Regions from separate parts of the Microbacterium sp. DT81.1 genome, predicted to be linked through region 3. Evidence: predicted binding sites of a transcription regulator. Region 3 holds the regulator's gene; each other region holds the start of a gene.

Region 1 (4,868 bases), on a different contig from region 3:
GGCGTTCGACAAGGTCGCGCGGCTGCTGGGGCTGCCCTACCCTGGTGGCCCCCAGATCGACCGGGCCGCGGCATCCGGAGACCCCGCCTCGATCCGCTTCCCCCGCGGCCTCTCACGTGCCTCGGACATGGACAAGCACCGGTATGACTTCTCGTTCTCCGGTCTGAAGACCGCGGTGGCACGCTGGGTCGAGCAGCAGCCGGAGGGTGCGGAGATTCCCGTCGCCGACGTCGCGGCCAGCTTCCGCGAGTCGGTCGTCGACGTGCTCGTCACCAAGGCCCTCGACGCGTGCGCCCGCTACGAGGTGCCCCGGCTGCTGCTCGGCGGCGGGGTCATCGCGAACAGGCGACTCCGCGACGTGGCGCTCGAGAGGGCGGATGCTGCGGGCGTGACGGTCCGCATTCCCCCTCTGTCGCTCTGCACCGACAACGGCGCGATGATCGCCGCCCTCGCGTCGGAGCTCATCATGGCCGGCCGCGCGCCCTCGAGCCTCGGCTTCGGCGCCGATTCCACCTTGCCCGTGACGCAGATCCAGGTCGACGAGGCGGTGCCGGCATGAGCGGCTCAGCCATGAACGGCAGTGGCACGAATTGGGGGGGTGAGCGGCCCGTTCCACAGGAGCCGCCCACGCCGGATGTCGATCTCGACCACGCCGCCCGACCGGAGGCACGCGTCCCCGGCGTGCCCTCCGCGTCGTTCTCCCGGCTGCCGACCGGCCCGGTGGATGCCGTCACCGCCTCGCACGACGAACCCGATCCCACCGCGCCGTTCCCGCAGTGGATGGTCACGCCGCCGATCGCTCCGCACCGCGGCCTCGGGGCCTGGGGGCTCGGATTCTCGCTGACCGGGCTGATCTCCTCGTTCTTCGTCGGATGGGGTTTCCCCATCTCCGTCGTCGGCATCGTGCTCGCGGCGCTCGCGCTCCGCCGACCCCTCGAGAGCCGCCCCGTTGCGACCTGGGCGCTGGTGCTCGGCATCCTGGGCCTCGTCTACAGCGCCGGCTGGATGCTGTGGGCGGCCGCGCAGCTGAGGCTCTTCAGCTGACGCCTCTCGCCGTCAGCGAGCCACTCGGTCGGCGAGCACCGTCAGCCGGCGGTCGCCGATACGGGTGAGGATGAGCGTCCCGCGCGCGGGCCCGCGCAGCGACAGGCGCTTCCGCAGCACGGCCGGATCGACATCCACGCCCCTCTTCTTGATCTCCAGGGTCCCGATCTCCCGCGAGCGGAGCGCCTTGCCGAGCGCCTTCAGATCATTCGGCAGCACCTCCCGCACCCGGAAGGTGGACACGAACGGGCTCGTCACGGCCGCATCTCCGGTCAGATAAGCGATACCGGGCGAGAGCATGCCCGCCTCGAGCGCCCGCCCGACCTCGCCGATGAGGCGGGCGCGGATGACGGAGCCGTCGGGTTCATGGATGTACTCCCCGAGCTCTCGCGCTTCGACGTCGGGCGCGTCATCCGCCGCGGTCAGCTCTGTGGCGCTGTCGCCCCGGATCACGAGCGCCGCTCGGCGGATACCGGGCCGCGCGAGGGATCCGAACCACAGCGCGAGCTCGACGACGGAGCCGTCGACGCTGACCCACTGCGCCTCCGCGTCGACCGGAATGCGGGACCGGTCGAAACCGGGTCCGAGCTTCATGCCGAGCGGCCGGCTCGCGGCCAGTCCGAACGCCCACTCCACAGGGGGCGAGTAGTCCTCGCTGCGCGTGAGCCGGGTCGTGTCGGTATGCCCCGCCGTCCGCCGCGCCGGGTCGAGCCACACCCCGTCCCACGCCTCCAGATCGACGTCCTCCGCCCTCGCGTGCCGCACCTCCGTCCCCGGCCGGAAGGGTGCGAGGTTGTAGGCGGCCATCGCGGCGGTGACCTCGTCGGCGTCGACGGCCAGCACGTCGATGCCGACGCCGCAGAATGCCAGGGCATCGCCCCCGATGCCGCTGCCGAGATCGGCGACCCTCGTGATGCCGGCGTCGCGGAAGCGGCGCGCGTGCATCGCCGCGACCGGCAGCCGGGTCGCCTGCTCCAGGCCGGCCGAGGTGAAGAGCATCCGGTCGGCGAAGTCCCCGAACTTGAGCCGGGCCCTCGCCCGCAGTCGCGCCTGGCCGACGACCGCCGACACGAGTTGGGGGGAATGCCCGGCCGCGCGCAGCCGCGACACCTCGTGCGCGACATCCGCCGTCGACCAGGCCTGATCCAGCAGGCGCAGCCCTTCGGGCGTGAGCAGCGCGGTGAGTTCGGCCATCTCCACACCCTCAGCCTACGGTCGTCTTTTCCGGCGATCGGGTCTCGACTGGCACTCGCGTTGCATGAGTGCCAGCGCTTGCCTAGACTGGCGTTAGCACTCTCGGGGTGAGGGTGCTAACAAGTCTTCCGTGTTCAGAAGCGTTAGAAAGAAGAGGTAGACCGTGTCGGTTTCCATCAAGCCGCTCGAAGACCGCATCGTCATCAAGCAGATCGAGGCAGAGCAGACCACCGCAAGTGGCCTGGTCATCCCCGACACCGCCAAGGAGAAGCCCCAGGAGGGCGAGGTCGTGGCCGTGGGCCCCGGCCGCATCGATGACAACGGCAACCGAGTTCCGCTGGACGTCGCCGTCGGCGACCGCGTGATCTACAGCAAGTACGGGGGCACCGAGGTCAAGTTCGGCGCCGATGAGTTCCTCGTGCTCTCGGCCCGTGACGTGCTGGCGGTCGTCGTCCGCTGATCACGCCCAGAGCGATGAAGGGCCCGGATGCTTCGGCATCTGGGCCCTTCTGCGTGTCCCGGCCGGGCGGCCAACGCGCGGGCGCATCGGACAGAACGCGGGGCCGAATGGCAGAGAACGGATGCCGGCCGGCATGCGGTTCGCGTCGCCCGCGTCGGCGCGCGGCATAGGCTGGACGAGTGTCAGCCGCCCGTCCCGACCCCGCCCGGGAGCGCATCCTCGGCGGCGTATACGCCTTCTGCGCGTATTTCCTCTGGGGCTTCCTGCCCCTGTACTTCCTGACGCTCAGCCCCACGGGCCCGTGGGAGATCGTTGCATGGCGCATCGTCTTCTCCCTGCTGTTCTGCATCGTGCTGATCGCGGTGCTGCGATCGTGGCGGCGATTCCGCGACATCGTCCGGCAGCGCCGCCTGCTGTTCTGGACCGCTGTCGCGGGCATGCTGATCTACGTCAACTGGCAGGTCTTCCTGATCGGCACGCTCACCGGCCATGTGCTCGAGACGAGCCTCGGCTACTTCATCAATCCCATCGTGACGGTGCTGCTCGGCGTGCTCGTGCTTCGAGAGCGCCTGCGGCTCACGCAGTGGATCGCGATCGGCGTCGCGGCGCTCGCCGTTCTCGTCATCGTGCTGGGATACGGCACCTTCCCCTGGATCTCCCTCAGCCTGGCGGTGTCGTTCGGGCTCTACGGGCTCGTCAAGAAGCAGATCGGACCCGCCGTCGACGCGGTGAGCGGCCTCACCCTGGAATCGTTCTGGCTCCTGCCGATCGCGATCGTCCAGCTGATCGTGGTCGGCGCCACGACAGGGATCACGCTCGGCGCGGCCGGCCCATGGCACGCGGTGCTGCTCTCGCTCGCCGGAGTGTTCACGGCCACGCCGCTGCTCTTCTTCGCCGCGGGTGCCCGCCGCGCGCCCCTCGTGCTGATCGGCCTGCTGCAGTTCGTGGCGCCCATCCTGCAGTTCGTGATCGGCGTGTGGCTGCTGGGTGAGCCGATGCCGCCCGAGCGGTGGGTCGGCTTCGGGCTGGTGTGGCTCGCGCTCACCGTGCTGACCGTGGATTCGGTCGTGTTCGCACGCCGGGCGCGGGGCGTCTCGGATGTGGCCGCGATCACTTGAGATGCGCCGGTGCGTTGCGGAAAAGTAACGATTCAGTCGCGTTACACATCGTTAACGAGACGCAACACTCGGGAGCCCGGCGCGAGGTTAGGGTAAACCTCATTGGGTCGGCGCCCGAGCCGCGCCCGCGTTCATTCACAGCAAGGAGCACTATGAGCGTCTTTTCCCGAGGCACTGCCTCACGCTCGCGCGTACGCGCGGCACTCGGCGGCATTGCGATCGCCGGCGTCAGCGTACTGGTCCTCGCCGGCTGCACGAGCGGCGGCGGCGGCGAGGCAAGCGAGCCGACCGAATCGGCAGGTCCCGTCGAGGATCTCGCCCTGACCATCGGAACGGCACTGCCCCAGACCGGCAACCTGGCCTTCCTCGGCCCGCCGGAGGAAGCGGGCGTCGCCTACGCGCAGTCGCAGATCAACGCGGCGACGGCCGACACCGGGCTCGAGCTCGAGGTCGTCTTCGGCGACTCGGGCAACACCGACAACAAGGCCTACGAGACCGAGATCCCGCGTCTGCTGGGTGAGGGTGTGTCGGCCATCATCGGTGCGGCATCCTCGAGCACGTCGTTGCAGTTCATCGACCAGGTCGTCGGTGCGGGCGTCATCCAGTTCTCGCCGGCCAACACCTCTGACGCGTTCACCACCTATGACGACAACGGGCTGTACTTCCGCACCGCGCCGTCCGACGTGCTTCAGGGCGAGGTGCTCGGCAACCTGATCGCCGAGGACGGCAACCAGACGCTCGGCATGATCGTGCTGAACGACTCGTACGGAACCGGACTCGCGAAGTACGTCACCGAGGCCTTCGAGGCCGCCGGCGGCGAGGTCGTCGCGGCCCCGACGTACAACACGGGTGACACGAGCTTCGACGCGCAGATCAGCGAGGTGCTCGCCGCCGCTCCGGATGCGATCGCGCTGATCACGTTCGACGAGGTCGTGACCATCCTGCCGAGCCTCATCGGTCAGTTCCCCGCCGACAAGTTCTACTTCGTCGACGGAAACCTGAAGAACTTCGAACCGGGACAGTTCCCCGAGGGCTCCCTCACGGGTTCCAAG
Region 2 (4,868 bases), on a different contig from region 3:
GCCAGCCCGAGCTCGTCGCGCAGACCCGCAGCGACGACCTCCTGCGCGCTGCGCTCGCTGCTCTTGTAGGCGAACCAGTCCACCGACCGGGGATCGACCTGGGCACGCATCGCGTCCGAGAGCCCTGGTAGAGCCAGCTCGTGGGGATTGCCGAAGGTGAAATCCAGGGCGTCGTCATCGTCCGCGAGCCCCTGGATCCGTCCGAAGAACGCGGTGACCTTGTCCACCGCCGCCTTCGCCTCGGTTGCACGTGCCGATATCACCACAGGAATCACCCCAGCCTCGCGTCGTCGCCCTGTCAGCTTCCCAAGTCGGGCCAGGTGCGTCAATCGGCACCGCCACGGCCGGTGTCGGTGACGACTGCGATCATCGCCCGCATGGATATCTCACTTCTCTCTCCGGCGGGTCTCGTCTCCAGTCCTGCGTTCAGCCACGTGGCCATCGTGCCGCCGCACGCGACCATGATCTACGTGGGTGGCCAGAACGGTGTCGATGACACCGGATCGCTCGTCTCCGACGACATCGCCGAGCAATCGGTCCGTGCGGTGGAAAACGCCAGAGCGGCGCTCGAAGCCGCCGGAGCCTCCCTCGCCGACGTCTTCTCGTGGACGGTGCTGATCGACACGAGCGCCGACCTCGGCGCCGCGTACGGCGCCATCGCACCGCGACTGGCACGCGAAGGCGCCCCGCCGCTGGTGACCGCCGCGCGCGTAGCGGGCCTCGGCGTCCCGGGGGCGCTGATCGAGGTGAGCGCGATCGCCGCCATCACGACCGACTGACGGCGTCTCGTCCCCGTTGTGGTCGGCCTCACGGAGGTGTCGGCGCTCCAGCGCGCCTACGGCCGTCGTGGCGTCGAGATCACCCCTCGTGCGGTCGATATCGGCGCGATATTCTGGGTGCGGAGGTGTTCGCCATGCAAGCCACTGTGGGGGACCGAGTCCGCATACACGGACGCACCGTCGGCGCCGCCGAGCGCGAGGGCGAGGTCATCGACGTGCGCGGGAGCAAGGAGAGCCCGCTGCTCGTCGTGCGGTACGACGACGGCCATGAGACCATCCTGGCGCCGGGGGCGGACTGCGAACTCGTGCACGCGGACTGACGGATTCGCTCGCTCGGCCCGACACAAGCCGGCGCGGTCATGGGCGCGGTCGATTGTCACGCGCCCCGCGAGGCGAGGTCGGCGAGCACCGCCCGAGCCGCGCGTTCACCTGACACCAGCGCTCCCTGGATGGAGGGGGTATCGCGGTGATCGCCCGCGACATAGACGCCATCGCCCTGCCGCGTGGGGCTGATGGTTTGAAGCGGCGGCGGTTGGGCGGGCAGGGCGTCGTGAATGTCGTCGCGGCGGAGCAGCTGCCAGTCGTCGGCCGCGGTGCCCCACAGTTCGCCGATGTGACGACGCACGTCGGCTTCCTGCGGAGCGGAGCCCGGATCGGTGCGGGCTCGCGAGGACAGCAGGCAGGTCGCGGAGATGAGGTGCCTCCCGGCCGGGGCGTATGAGGGTGCGGTGTGCGACATCACAACGGCGTTGACCACGGGACCCGCTCGGCGGCCGTCGACGGCGAGCATGCCGGATGCCGTGGGCGCGGCGTCGGCTGCGAACCACCACGTCTGGAGCCCTCTGGTCGTGGGACGCGGAAGCTCCGTCAGGTCCGCGACCCGGTCGGGGCCGACGGCGACCACCACGGCGCGCGCGGCGATCGCATCCGCACCCTCGACGTCGATATGCGCGATGCCGTCTCGTCTCCCCACACCTCCTGCCCGCATCCCGAGTCGGATGTCGGCTCCCGCCATGGCAGCCGTCCGGGCGAGCTGCGCCGGCACGGCGGCGATTCCCTGCTCCGGCACCCCCGGAGCGCCCAACACGAACATCCGGATCAGGAGGCGGGTGAAACTGTCGGAGGTCTCTCCACGATCCTCGGCCAGCACTCCGGCGAGGAACGGCTCCAGCACCTCCCTCCGGAGAGGTCCTCGAAGGCCGACGCGGTCCCAGCCTTCGCGCAGTGTGCGATCCGCCCCCCTGATCACCGCCCGAGGCGAGAGGAGCACGGGCAGGACCCAGCGGGCGAGCGCGGCGGCATCCATCGGCCCGAGCAGGCCGCTTCGAACCGTGGCCGGCAGACCGGACGGGCGACGAAGGGGATCGCTCAGTTCGACGAGGCCCTTCTCGCGCCGGACCGCGACGCCGACGGGGAACGACCGCAGTCGCAGCTCGTCGACATCCACCCACCGTTTGACGGCCGGGTAGGCCGGGTTCAGCAGTTGGAAGCCGCGGTCGAGGAGAAAGCCATCGACGGCGTCCGTACGCTGACGTCCGCCGACGACCTCCTCCGCCTCCAGTACGACGACATCGTGGCCGGCCTGCGCGACTCGCGCGGCGCACCGCAGGCCCGCCAGCCCCGCACCGAGAACGACGACGTCGTGAGCCTCCACGCTTCCACGATAGGTGCCCCTTGAACAGGCGGGACGGGGGCGACCCGCCGATACCGAGTGCACACGCCGTGCGCAAGCCCCTGCGGAACGTGCGGACGGACGTGTTCAGTGTCGGCATGAACAAGAGGACATCAACTCCTGGCAAGCCCATCACGCCCCGCATGCACGGCATCATCGACTACGGTCTCGCCGCCGGTAACCTCGTGCTGCCGGGTCTGCTCAAGCTGCGCCCGTCGCTGATCGGCGTGTTCGCCGCCTTCGGCGTCATCCAGGGCGCACTCAACTCGGTCACGACCCAGCCACTGGCCGTGCAGAAGGTCGTGCCCTTCAAGGTGCACGGCACGATCGACAAGAGCAGTGTGCCGCTGTACCTGCTGGCCCCGCTGGCCGCGGGCGTGGTGCGCGACAAGCGCGGGCGCTGGTACTGGCTGGGTCTCGGCGCTGCACTGATCACCGTGTACAACCTCACCGACTGGAACGCGAAGAAGACCGATCGCTGAGGGCGCCCGGGCGAGAGAACGGGGTTTCGTCGCGAAGCACTTGACGTGGCCGAGCGCAACCCCCTCTCGCCGCTCGGCGACGGTTCGTAGCGTGCTGCCACCACATCCCGAAAAGGAGGATTGAAATGGCCCGTGGAACCGTGAAGTACAACCCCTTCTCCGAACTCAAGGCGCTCCAGCGCTCGTTCTTCGGCGAGGATTTCCTGTCACCGCTTCGGGGCGCGGTCGTGCCCACGACCGATGTCTACACCGAGGGCGATCAGCGGATGGTGGTCGAGGCGCACCTGCCCAATTTCGCCCTCGACGACATCGACATCAGCGTCGACGAAGCCGCGCTGGTGATCCGGGCCGAGCGGCGCGAGCGCGACGAAGAAGCCGAGAAGCGCTATCTGGTGCGCGAGAGCAGCATGAGCTTCTACCGGCGCATCGTGCTGCCCGAGCGCGCGGACGAGCAGGCCATCTCCGCCGACTTCCGCGAGGGCGTGCTCAGGGTGACGGTGCCCTTCGTGGAGGCGCCGTCTCCGCGGCGTGTCCCGATCAGCACCGAATCTCCGCAAGAGGGCCAGGCCTCACAGGGTGCGCAGCAGCGCGCGGAACAGGGCGCGCAACCGGGTGACACGGCACCGCTCGGCGAAGTCGGCTACGGAGCGGGCCCCGCGCCGGATTCGGCGTCCGGCTCGCCGGGAACGGCACCGTCTACGGGGCCCTGACGTACCCGCCACCTCCCTCGTCCCCGTCACCTCGAGCCCACATCGTCTCAGATGCTCCGAGCGCGAGCGGAAGTTCGCCGGCCGACGCGGAACGACGCACGTGTCGGCTCCCTCTGCACGTGTCGGATCCCTCCGCACGTGTCGGCTCCCTGTGCCATCCTGAGCCGATGACATCCGGACAGCGCCGCATCGGCGCCATCTTCATTCCCGACCTGCCCCCGGAAGACCTGCGCGCCGCTGTGGAGGCGGCCGAGGACGCCGGCGTGTCCGAGCTGTGGCTGTGGGAAGACTGCTTCCGCGAAGCCGGGTTCTCGAGCGCCGCTGCGGCCCTCGCCTGGACGGAGCGGCTCCAGGTCGGGATCGGCATCGCCCCGATGCCGCTGCGCAATGTCGCGATCACCGCGATGGAGATCGCGACGATCGAGCGGATGTTCCCCGGCCGCCTGCTGCCGGGTGTCGGGCACGGCGTGCTGTCGTGGATGGGGCAGGTCGGCGCCCGGGTGGCATCGCCGCTGACGCTGATGCGCGAGTACGCGCCCGCGCTGCGTGCGCTCCTCCGGGGTGAGACGCTGTCGACCCAGGGCCGCTACGTGCGACTCGACGACGTGCGTCTGGACTGGCCGCCCACGTCGCCGCCGGCCGTCTACGCGGCGGGTGAGGGTCCCAAGACGCTGCGTCTCTCCGGCGAGGTCGCCGACGGCACCATCCTGACGGGCGGAACGAGTCCGGCCCGCGTCGCCGAAGCGGTCGCGCTCATCGGCGAGGGTGCCAGTGCCGCGGGACGAACCGGCGCGCAGCCGGTCGTCGTCTACGTCGCGGTCGCGTTCGGGACGGATGCCGGTGCGCGCGTGACAGCACAGCTGGAGCGCTGGGACATGGCCGGACAGACCGACCGCATCCTGTCCGGCACGGCGGCCGCGGTGGCGGCGGGCCTCGAGGAGTTCTACGACGCCGGCGCGGACGCGGTGATCCTGCAGCCGCTGGCGGACGAGTCCGACCTCGCCCCCTTCATGCGCCAGGTCGCGGAGGTCGCCGGCCGCGTGCTCTGAGCCGGCGCCTTACTCGAATCAGCACCCACCGCGCGCCTCGGCTCGGCGGTGTCCGGCTGCGAGTTGCCCGTGCGTCCCGCGGGGGCTCAGTCACTCCTCGCGAACAGCCCGGCGGAACCGAGGATCCGCTCCGGGGTGACTCGGATCACGACGCGACGTGGGTTCACCCGGGGCTG
Region 3 (4,868 bases):
CACGGTGATCGACGCGCACACGGACTTCGGCGTCTACCTGCACGTGCCCTTCTGCCGCGTGCGCTGCGGCTACTGCGACTTCAACACCTACACCTCGGATGAGCTGCGCGGTGCTCGGCAGGACCAGTACGCCGACGTCCTGCTCGAGGAGATCGCGCTCGCGCGCCGGGTGCTGGCGGCCGCGGCGCCGCCGCGCCCCGCATCCACCGCCTTCTTCGGCGGCGGCACGCCGACGCTGCTGCCGCCCGGCGACCTGGCACGCATGCTGGACGGCGTGCGAGACGCCTTCGGCCTGGCGGACGATGCCGAAGTCACGGTCGAGGCGAACCCGGACACGGTGACGGATGCGGTGGCCGCGGAGCTCGCCGCCGCCGGAGTCACGCGGCTCTCCGTCGGCATGCAGTCGGCCGTGCCGCACGTGCTGGCCGCGCTCGATCGCACTCACTCGCCGGCCAACGTCGCGAACTCGGTCGCCGCGGCTCGGCGCGCAGGCCTGGCGGTCAGCGTCGACCTCATCTACGGCGCCCCTGGCGAATCGCTCGCGGACTGGACCACCTCGCTCGAGGCGGCCCTCGCGCTCGAGTCGGACCACATCTCGGCGTATGCGCTGATCATCGAGGACGGCACGAAGCTCGCGCGTCAGATCCGCCGCGGCGAGGTGCCCGCTCCGGACGATGACCTTCAAGCGGATATGTACGAGACGGCGGACCGGATGCTGGGGGCAGCGGGCTTCGAGTGGTACGAGGTGAGCAACTGGGCTCGCACACCCGCGCAGCGGTCCCGTCACAATCTCGCCTACTGGCGCGGATCCGATTGGTGGGGCTTCGGACCGGGCGCCCACAGCCACATCGCCGGAACCCGATGGTGGAACGTCAAGCATCCGTCCGCCTACGCCCTCCGCCTGGCGGGCGGGGAGTCGCCCTCGGCCGGGCGCGAACGACCCGGCGCCGAGGCGCGTCTGCTCGAGCGGGTGCTGCTGGAATCCCGCATCCGGGACGGCCTGCCGGTCGACGCCCTCGACGGCCGAGGTCGTCGGGCGGTCGCGGGACTGGTCGCGGACGGCTTGGTGGATGGGCGCGAGGCCGTGCACGGCCGCGTGGTGCTCACCCTGCCCGGGCGGCTGCTGGCCGACTCCGTGGTGCGGGCGCTCACCCCGTGACCCGCGCCAGACGTGTGAATCAGAGAAGCCAAGAGGAAGAGGAATGATGAAGACGTTCACCCTGACCGGAACCGACATCGTGGCGCCGAACGTGGTGCTCGGGCTGATGCGCATCGGCGACAAGACCGATGACGAGGTGCGGGAACTCGTGCGGACGGCACGGGATGCCGGCATCGACTTCGTCGACCACGCCGACGTGTACGGCGGGGATCTGCACGGGTGCGAGCGCCGGTTCGCCGAGGCGATGGCCCTCACGCCGTCGCAGCGCGACGAGATCACGATCCAGACCAAGGCCGGTATCGTGGGGGATGGGCCGTACTTCGATTTCTCCTACGAGCACCTGATGGAGTCCGTGAACGGGTCGCTCGAGGCCCTGGACACCGATCGGATCGACGTCCTGCTGCTGCACCGCCCCGATGCGCTCGTCGAGCCCGAGGAGGTCGCCCGCGCGTTCGACGAACTTCATGCGGCGGGAAAGGTGCGCGCGTTCGGGGTGTCCAACCACACGCCGCGGCAGATCGATCTGCTGCGCAAGCACGTTCGCCAGCCTCTCGTGGCCAACCAGCTGCAGCTCTCGATCACGCACTCGCCGATCGTGGCCCAGGGCGTCGCCGCCAACATGGCCGACGAGCAGCAGTCGATCACGCTCGACGGCGGCGGCATCGTCGACTACTGCCGCCTGCACGACATCACCATCCAGGCGTGGTCGCCGTTCCAGGCCGGCTTCTTCAACGGCGTCTTCCTGGGATCGCCCGACTACCCCGAGCTCAACACCGTGATCGACCGGCTCGCCGCGCGCTACGACGTGCCGCCGATCGCGATCGCCACGGCATGGATCACCCGGCACCCCGCCGATATGCAGGTCGTGCTGGGAACGACGAGTCCCGAGAGGGTCGCCGGTGCGGCGCAGGGATCGGACATCCCGCTCACGCGGGCCGAGTGGTACGAGCTGTTCCGGGCATCGGGACACCGCGTCCCCTAGCCCGGCTCGGCGGCGGGTGATCGGCTAGAATTGGCACTCAGACGACACGAGTGCCAGTGGGCGCGCGTCAGCAAGCCAGGGGTGTGGGGCGGAGCCCCATACAGAATTGCGTCAGCAAGCCGGGTGTGGGGCGAAGCCCCAGAGAGAACTGCGTCAGCAAGCCGGGGTTTGGGGCGAAGCCCCGCAAGGGAGGAGCGGACATGGTCACAGAGCGCGGCCTCCAGGTGCTCCGCGCCATCGTGCAGGACTACGTCGACACCCATGAACCCGTCGGCAGCAAGTCGATCGTCGAGCGGCATGCGTTCGGCGTCAGTGCCGCCACGATCCGCAACGACATGGCGCTGCTCGAGGACGAAGAGCTGATCACCGCGCCGCACACCTCGTCCGGACGCATCCCGACCGACAAGGGCTACCGCGTCTTCGTCGACCACCTCGCCCAGCTGCGCCCGCTGACGCCGGCCCAGCGCTCGGCCATCACGACCTTCCTCGGCGAGCCCACGGATCTCGACGACGTCCTGGCCCGCACCGTGCGGGTGCTCACCCAGCTCACCGGTCAGGTCGCGATCGTGCAGTATCCGTCGTTCTCCCGTGCCACCGTGACACACACAGAGCTCGTGCAGCTTTCCCCATCGCGAGTGCTCGTCATCCTCGTCACCGACACCGGCCGCGTCTCTCAGCGCATCGCGCTCGTGGGCTCTCCGCTGGACGAGTCCGACATCGGCGCGCTTCGAAGCCGCATCGCGGCGCTGATCACCGGACGTCCGGTGCGGGAGGGCGCCGAGCGCATCGAGGCGCTGAAGGCCACCACGACCGCCGAGCCCAGCCGCATCGACAACGCCCTCCTCTCCATCGGCCATGTCGTCGCCGAAGAGCTCGAGGAGTTCCGGCAGGACCGGCTGGTGATGGCCGGCGCAGCGACCCTCGCCAGGCGCGAGCAGGACTTCCACGGCAGCATCCACCCCATCCTCGAGGCCATCGAGGAGCAGGTCACCCTGCTTCGGCTGATGAGCGAGATGGTGACGGATGCGCACGGGCTCGGGGCCAGCATCGGTCGGGAGAACGAGGCCTTCGGCCTTCCGGAGGCATCCGTCGTCACGAGCGATTACGACGCCGGCGGCGGCACCGCCCGCGTCGGTGTGATGGGGCCCACCCGCATGGACTATCCCAGCAACCTGGCCGCGGCGCGGGCTGTCGCCCGCTACCTCAGCCGCCTGCTGGACGAAGACGAGAATCGTCGCTGACGCGACGGCTCCACCGACGACGGGCGCGGGAAGCGCGCCCACAGGAAGGCGAATGTGGCTGACCACTACGAAGTGCTGGGCGTCGCTCGAGACGCCAGCAGCGACGACATCAAGAAGGCGTACCGGCGCCTCGCGCGGGAGCTGCATCCCGACGTCAACCCCGGCGCGGACGCATCCGAGCGGTTCAAGCTGGTGACCCACGCCTACGACGTGCTGAGCAACCCGGACGAGCGCCGTCGCTACGACATGGGCGGCGGGGAGTCGCCGTTCGGCGGTGCCGGCGCGGGCAACTTCGGCGGATTCGGCGACATCTTCGAGACGTTCTTCGGCGCGGCCGGTGGATCGCGGGGCGTTCGGCCGAGGTCGCGCCGGGAACGCGGCCAGGACGCGCTGGTGCGGGTCACGCTGCAGCTCGGCGACGTCGTCTTCGGCGCGCACCGCGACCTGGAGGTCGACACGGCGGTGCTCTGCGATACGTGCAAGGGCTCCTGCTGCCAGGCCGGAACGCAGCCGGTGACGTGCGACATCTGTCACGGAACCGGCCACGTCCAGCGCCAGATGCGCAGCCTGCTCGGCAACGTGGTCACCAACCAGCCCTGCGGCTCCTGCCAGGGCTACGGCACGACCATCCCGTACCCGTGCCCCACCTGCCAGGGTCAGGGCCGCGTCCGCTCCCGCCGCACGGTGTCGATCGACATCCCGGCCGGCGTCGAGACCGGCCTCCGCCTGCAGCTGCCCGGTTCGGGCGAGGTCGGCCCCGCCGGCGGTCCCAACGGGGACCTGTACATCGAGGTGACCGTGGCCCCGCACGATGTCTTCAGCCGCGACGGCGATGACCTTCTGGCGACGCTGGACGTCTCGATGCCGGACGCGATCCTCGGCACCACCACGAGGATCGACGGGCTCGACGGGCCGGTCGAGCTCGAGATCCGCCCCGGTGTGCAGGGCGGCGACGTCCTCACCATCAAGGGACGGGGAATCACCCCGCTGCGGGGAACCACGCGTGGCGACCTGCGGGTGGGGGTGCACGTCGTGACCCCGACGCGGCTCGACGCGAAGGAGCGCGCGCTGATCGAGGAGTTCGCCAAGAGGACCAAGGCGCCGGCACCGCACCTGGCGGAGTTCCAGCAGGGGCTGTTCGCCAAGCTGCGCGATCGCTTCCGCGGCTGATCGCCGGTGGTCCTCCACTTCCTGCTCGAGACGGCGTCGGGCGCCCGCGCCGGTGACGCTGTGACCCTGACCGGAGCGGAGGCCCATCACGCCGCCGCCGTCCGCCGGGTGCGCGTGGGCGAGGAGGTCACGGTCGGCGACGGGGCGGGCGCGTGGCTCACGGGGCTCTGCGAGTCGGTGGCCCCCCGCGAGGTCGTGGTGCGGATCACCGCCCGCACGGATGTCCCGGCCGCAGCTCCTCGTCTGGTGCTGGTGCAGGCACTTGCCAAGGGCGACCGCGACGAGCTCGCCGTGCAGGCCGCAGCGGAGCTGGGAG
Region 4 (4,868 bases), on a different contig from region 3:
CTCGGCGCCCGAGATCGACGCGTTCGCCTTGAACAGCGAGCCGAGCGCGGTGGCCGTGAGCAGAAAGCGACGGATGCCGCGGCGGCGGTTCGCATCGGCCACGAGGGCCCCGTCGAGGGGATCGCTCGGCGGCGGCGAGCCTATGGCCGGGTCCGAGCCTGTGCCGCGTCGCGAGCCCGAGCCGGCCCGCAAGCCTGAGCCGGTCCCCGAGCCCGAGCCGGTCCCCGAGCCCGAGCCGGTCCCCGAGCCTGAGCCGGTCCCCGAGCCCGAGCCGGTCCCCGAGCCCGAGCCGGTCCCCGAGCCTGAGCCGGTCCCCGAGCCTGAGCCGGTCCCCGAGCCTGAGCCGGTCCCCGAGCCTGTCGAGGGGTCGAAACCGAGCAGAGCGCTGCCAACGAGTTCGCCGTACGGCGTCACGGCGTTCCCCGCTCCGAGCCCGGCGTCCGCGAGGAACCGCCACCAGTACATCGCAACGGCGGGCAGGATGCCGGCGGCGCCGTTGGTCGGCGCCGTGACGACCCGCCCGCCGGCAGCGTTCTCCTCGTTGACGGCGAGCGCGAACGCGCCGAGCCACTCACCGGGAAGCTCCCGGTGGCCGCCCGCCTCGGCCGCCTCGAGCTGCTCCCGGATCGCCGACGCCCGCCGCTTGACCTCGAGCAGGCCGGGAAGCACGCCGTCGTGGTGCAGGCCGGCCTCGACGCAGGCCGCCATGGCGTCCCAGATCGCATCGAGCCCCGCGGCCACCTCGTCCTCTGAGCGCAGCGACTGCTCGTTGCGCCTCGCCAGCTCCGCGATCGTCAGGCCGTGCTCGTCGCACAGCGCGATCAGGGACTCGGCGTCGGCGTACGAGTAGGGATAGGCGTGCGGGGTGACCTGCGCCTCCTCGCCATCTCGGCGGATGAACCCGCCGCCGACGGAGTAATACGTCTCGGTGAGAAGCGGCGTCCCCTCGACGGGCTCGGGGACCGTGGAGTAGATCGTTCGGCCCGTCGTGCGGATCGCCGAGCGCGAATCGGTCGCCGAGCCACCACCGGTCGCCGAGCCAGCACCGGTCGCCGAGCCAGCACCGGTCGCCGAGCTTGTCGAGGCGTCGTGGTCCGACGCTTCGACAGGCTCAGCGGCCGAGCCAGGCTCAGCGACCGAGGCGCGGTCCGACGCTTCGACAGGCTCAGCGACCGAGCCAGGCTCAGCGACCGAGGCGCGGTCCGACGCTTCGACAGGCTCAGCGACCGAACCAGGGTCAGCGACCGAGCCAGGCTCAGCGACCGGGCCAGGCTCAGCGACCGGGGAATGCTCGGCGGCCCACGCGTACAGCGTCATCGCGTTCGGGTGGCCGGGCAGCCGCGACCGCGGCTCGAACGCGATGTCGGCCTTGACGAACGGGACGGGGTGGTTCCCGTCGAGCGCCAGCGCGCCGCCATCGGGCCAGTCGCGCCACGCCGAGCGCACGGCATCCGGATCTGCCGTCTCGGGAGCCAGCCCCTGCAGGCCGCCGACGATCGCATCCGGTGTGCCGTGCCCGATTCCCGTCGCGCCGAGTGAGCCGTACAGCACGCAGGTCACCCGGCCGACCTCCGAAAGCCGGCCGGAGGCGCGCAGTCGTGCGGCGAAGTCCTGCGCGGCGCGCATGGGGCCGACCGTGTGCGAGCTCGAGGGTCCCACGCCGATGGAGAACAACTCGAACGCCGAGACGTACGCTGTCACCCCCTCAGCGTACGCCCGGCGTTCGGGCCCTCTTGTGCTCAGCCGGCGGATTCCACCGTCTCGAACGCCGCTTCGTGAAGCTGTTCGAGGGCCGGAGCGCCGTCGAGGAACTCCCAGGCGTGGACGCTGCTCTCGAGCGCGAACGCGAGGCCCACGGCATAGCCGAACACGAACTCCGGAGCGGACCGATGATCTCCTCCCAGATCGCCGGATTCCTCCTCGCGATGATCGCGATCAGGCTCCTGTGAATGGCCATGGGCGTCCTCCTTCTTCGACCGCCGGCGCAGGCCGCGGCTGACCCGCACGGTGCGGCTTACCCGAAAGTGCGCGATGGGAAGCGCCCCGATACGCCGAAACGCCCCGAGGCGGTCTGCCTCGGGGCGGTTCGTTCGGCGCTGCGCCGGTGTTTCGCGGTCTGCGCCGCTGTCGCTCGGTGATGCGCCGGTGCTGTTCGGCGATGCACCTGGGTTGACGGGCGTTGCGCGCCGTGTGCTGCTACTGCTCGACCGACTGCTGAGCGTCGGTGCTCTCGCGAGCCTGGAGGACCTGCTGGTCACCCTCCGTCGCCACTTCGATCTTGCGCGGCTTGGCCTTCTCGCTGACGGGGATGGTCACGCTCAGCACACCGTTGCTGTAGCTGGCCGCGATGTGCTCCGTGTCGACGCCCTGACCGAGGTTGAGCTGACGCAGGAAGCTCGCAGCCTCACGCTCGCGGGTGATCCACTTGACTCCTTCTCCGCCGGTGAGCGTCCGCTCCGCGCGGATCGTGAGCAGCTGGCCGTCGACGTCGATGTCGACCGAACCGGGGTCGATGCCCGGCAGGTCGGCGGTCAGCACGTAGTGGTCACCGTCGCGGTACAGGTCCATCGGCATCAACCGTGGGCCGCGTCGGCCTTCGAAGAACGTCGACGCGAGGCGGTCGAGGTCACGGAACGGGTCGTAGGTTGCCATGATGTCGTCTCCTTCTGTCGTGCGTCCGGAACTTTCCGGACTGTGTTCTGGGAGTTGAGCCCTATCGGCTCAACTACGTTCAGATTAGCACTCGGACACCGAGAGTGCCAAGTCTGATCTCTGTTCGCCTCGAGCGAACACGAGACCCGAAATCCCCCGAAAAACGCAGGCCCTCACGGCGTCGCTCGTCGCAAGGTGCGGGTACACCCGGTGTACTCCCGCACTCAGCGACGAGCGAGCTCAGCACGGAGTGCCCGAGACCGGCGGCGGCGAGCGGAGGAGTGCCAAGTCAGGCGGGCTGGAACGCGATCAGGCCGACCATGTTGCCCTCCGAGTCGCGGATGAAGGCCTGCCACTCCTCGTGCCCGGCGGGACCGAGTGTGTCGTTCTCGTGCCGGAAGATGACGTGCGGCCGGGACACGACATCCGCGATGCCGTCGAGGCGCTCCAGCGTCTCATGCACGTTGTGCACATGCAGATACAGAAGCGATGCCGGGGCCTCGGCATCCAGCAGCAGCCGCACACCGTCGAGATCGAAGAAGAGCAGCCCCGGAGGGTCGAACCGGGCCACTGGATCGGTGTTGAGCAGCACCGTGTAGAAGTCCGACGCGCGGTCGAGGTCGGAGGCGTGCAACGCCACTTGAACGAGTCTCATGCGGGAAGTCTCCCAGGCGCACCGGCCGCGCTCCAGTCCTCGCGGGCGCCCGTTGCGGCACCTAGGGTGAGAGCACACGTCGCCACTTCACGAGGAGCGCAATGCCGAGACTCACCGCCGAGTGGACCGACGACATCGACGCGGTCCGCGCGCTCGCGACACTGGGCGCCGGCGAGATCGACGCCTCCTTCACCCGGCGGTTCTACGAGCACTTCCCCACCCTCCATCCGCTGTTCCTCGAGCTCTACGGCGAGCGCGACGACAGCCTCGATCAGCTCGCGGCGGTGATCGCCGAAGCCGCGGCATCCTGGAAGGTGCGCTCCCCTGACCTGAAGGCCCGCGATGAGCAGAGCGAGGCCGACCCCGGCTGGTTCCTCTCGAACCGCATGCTCGGCGGCGTCTGCTACGTCGACCGCTTCGCGGGTTCGCTCGCCGGCATCCGGGACAGCATCCCCTACTTCCAGGAGCTGGGGCTCACCTACCTGCACCTGATGCCGCTCTTCGAGAGCCCGGAGGGAAACTCCGACGGAGGGTATGCCGTGTCGAGCTACCGGCGCGTGAATCCGAGGCTCGGCACGATGGAAGAGCTGGCCGCGCTGTCCGCCGAGCTGCGCGACGCCGGAATCTCACTCGTCGTCGATTTCATCTTCAACCACACGAGCAACGAGCACGAGTGGGCTCGCAAGGCGGTGGCCGGGGAGCGGGGATTCGAGGACTTCTACCTCGTCTTCCCCGATCGCACGATGCCCGACGCCTACGAGAAGACGGTGCGGGAGATCTTCCCCGACGACCACCCCGGCTCCTTCGTGCAGCTGAAGGACGGCAGGTGGATCTGGGCGACGTTCTACCACTTCCAGTGGGACCTGAACTACGCGAATCCCGCGGTGTTCCGCGCGATGGCGGGCGAGATGCTGTTCCTCGCGAACCAGGGCGTGGAAGTGCTGCGCATGGATGCCGTGGCCTTCATCTGGAAGCGTCTGGGAACCCCGTCGGAGTCGCTCCCCGAGGCACACCTGCTGCTGCGCGCCTTCAACGCGGTGCTCCGGATGGCGGCCCCGTCGCTGCTCTTCAAGTCCGAGGCGATCGTGCACCCGGACGAGGTGATCCAGTACATCTCGCTCGAGGAGTGCCAGCTCTCCTACAACCCGCTGCAGATGGCCCTCACCTGGGAGGCCCTCGCCACCCGTGACCCGCGGCTTCTGCAGCAGTCGCTCGAGCGGCGGCACGCGCTCCCGCCCGGCACCGCCTGGGTCAACTACGTCCGCAGCCACGACGACATCGGCTGGACGTTCGCCGACGAGGATGCCGCCGAGTTGGGCATCGACGGCTACCCGCACCGGCGGTTCCTGAACGACTTCTACGTCGGCAGGTTCCCCGGCACCTTCGCGCGCGGCGTGCCCTTCCAGGAGAACGCGAAGACGGGTGACGCGCGGGTCACCGGCACCACGGCGTCGCTGGCCGGCGTCGAGGCGGGGGATGCCGGCGGGGTCGACCGCATCCTGCTCGCCCACTCGATCGCTCTCTCGACCGGCGGGATCCCGCTGCTGTACCTCGGAGACGA

Evidence for each region. The regulator HrcA, encoded in region 3, represses chaperone genes, less so after heat shock. The targets are predictions, from matches to a motif close to TTNGCACTCGNNNNNNNCGAGTGCNAA.
Region 1: a site for HrcA is predicted at 2,287-2,313, ahead of groES (co-chaperone GroES). Genes of this name have one in related genera too.
Region 2: a site for HrcA is predicted at 2,967-2,993, ahead of ACLQ2Q_RS09150 (Hsp20/alpha crystallin family protein). Genes of this name have one in related genera too.
Region 4: a site for HrcA is predicted at 2,737-2,763, ahead of ACLQ2Q_RS06970 (Hsp20/alpha crystallin family protein). Genes of this name have one in related genera too.

What each region holds. Positions count from the first base shown of each region.
Region 1 covers NZ_JBNCMA010000008.1:216,395-221,262, forward strand. The annotation lists gene tsaD (tRNA (adenosine(37)-N6)-threonylcarbamoyltransferase complex transferase subunit TsaD) at 1-559, shown strand, start outside; gene ACLQ2Q_RS20200 (hypothetical protein) at 556-1,044, shown strand; gene ACLQ2Q_RS20205 (class I SAM-dependent methyltransferase) at 1,057-2,244, opposite strand; gene groES (co-chaperone GroES) at 2,402-2,698, shown strand; gene rarD (EamA family transporter RarD) at 2,878-3,816, shown strand; gene ACLQ2Q_RS20220 (ABC transporter substrate-binding protein) at 3,969-4,868, shown strand, end outside.
Region 2 covers NZ_JBNCMA010000003.1:136,048-140,915, forward strand. The annotation lists gene ACLQ2Q_RS09125 (aminotransferase class I/II-fold pyridoxal phosphate-dependent enzyme) at 1-227, opposite strand, end outside; gene ACLQ2Q_RS09130 (RidA family protein) at 378-779, shown strand; gene ACLQ2Q_RS09135 (DUF1918 domain-containing protein) at 914-1,099, shown strand; gene ACLQ2Q_RS09140 (FAD-dependent oxidoreductase) at 1,156-2,433, opposite strand; gene ACLQ2Q_RS09145 (hypothetical protein) at 2,550-2,933, shown strand; gene ACLQ2Q_RS09150 (Hsp20/alpha crystallin family protein) at 3,059-3,643, shown strand; gene ACLQ2Q_RS09155 (LLM class flavin-dependent oxidoreductase) at 3,811-4,692, shown strand; gene ACLQ2Q_RS09160 (PPOX class F420-dependent oxidoreductase) at 4,779-4,868, opposite strand, start outside.
Region 3 covers NZ_JBNCMA010000001.1:1,054,301-1,059,168, reverse strand. The annotation lists gene hemW (radical SAM family heme chaperone HemW) at 1-1,159, shown strand, start outside; gene ACLQ2Q_RS04995 (aldo/keto reductase) at 1,206-2,141, shown strand; gene hrcA (heat-inducible transcriptional repressor HrcA) at 2,342-3,382, shown strand; gene dnaJ (molecular chaperone DnaJ) at 3,437-4,552, shown strand; gene ACLQ2Q_RS04980 (16S rRNA (uracil(1498)-N(3))-methyltransferase) at 4,559-4,868, shown strand, end outside.
Region 4 covers NZ_JBNCMA010000002.1:384,891-389,758, reverse strand. The annotation lists gene ACLQ2Q_RS06980 (L-serine ammonia-lyase, iron-sulfur-dependent, subunit alpha) at 1-1,701, opposite strand, end outside; gene ACLQ2Q_RS06975 (hypothetical protein) at 1,776-1,949, shown strand; gene ACLQ2Q_RS06970 (Hsp20/alpha crystallin family protein) at 2,197-2,652, opposite strand; gene ACLQ2Q_RS06965 (VOC family protein) at 2,942-3,307, opposite strand; gene ACLQ2Q_RS06960 (amylosucrase) at 3,409-4,868, shown strand, end outside.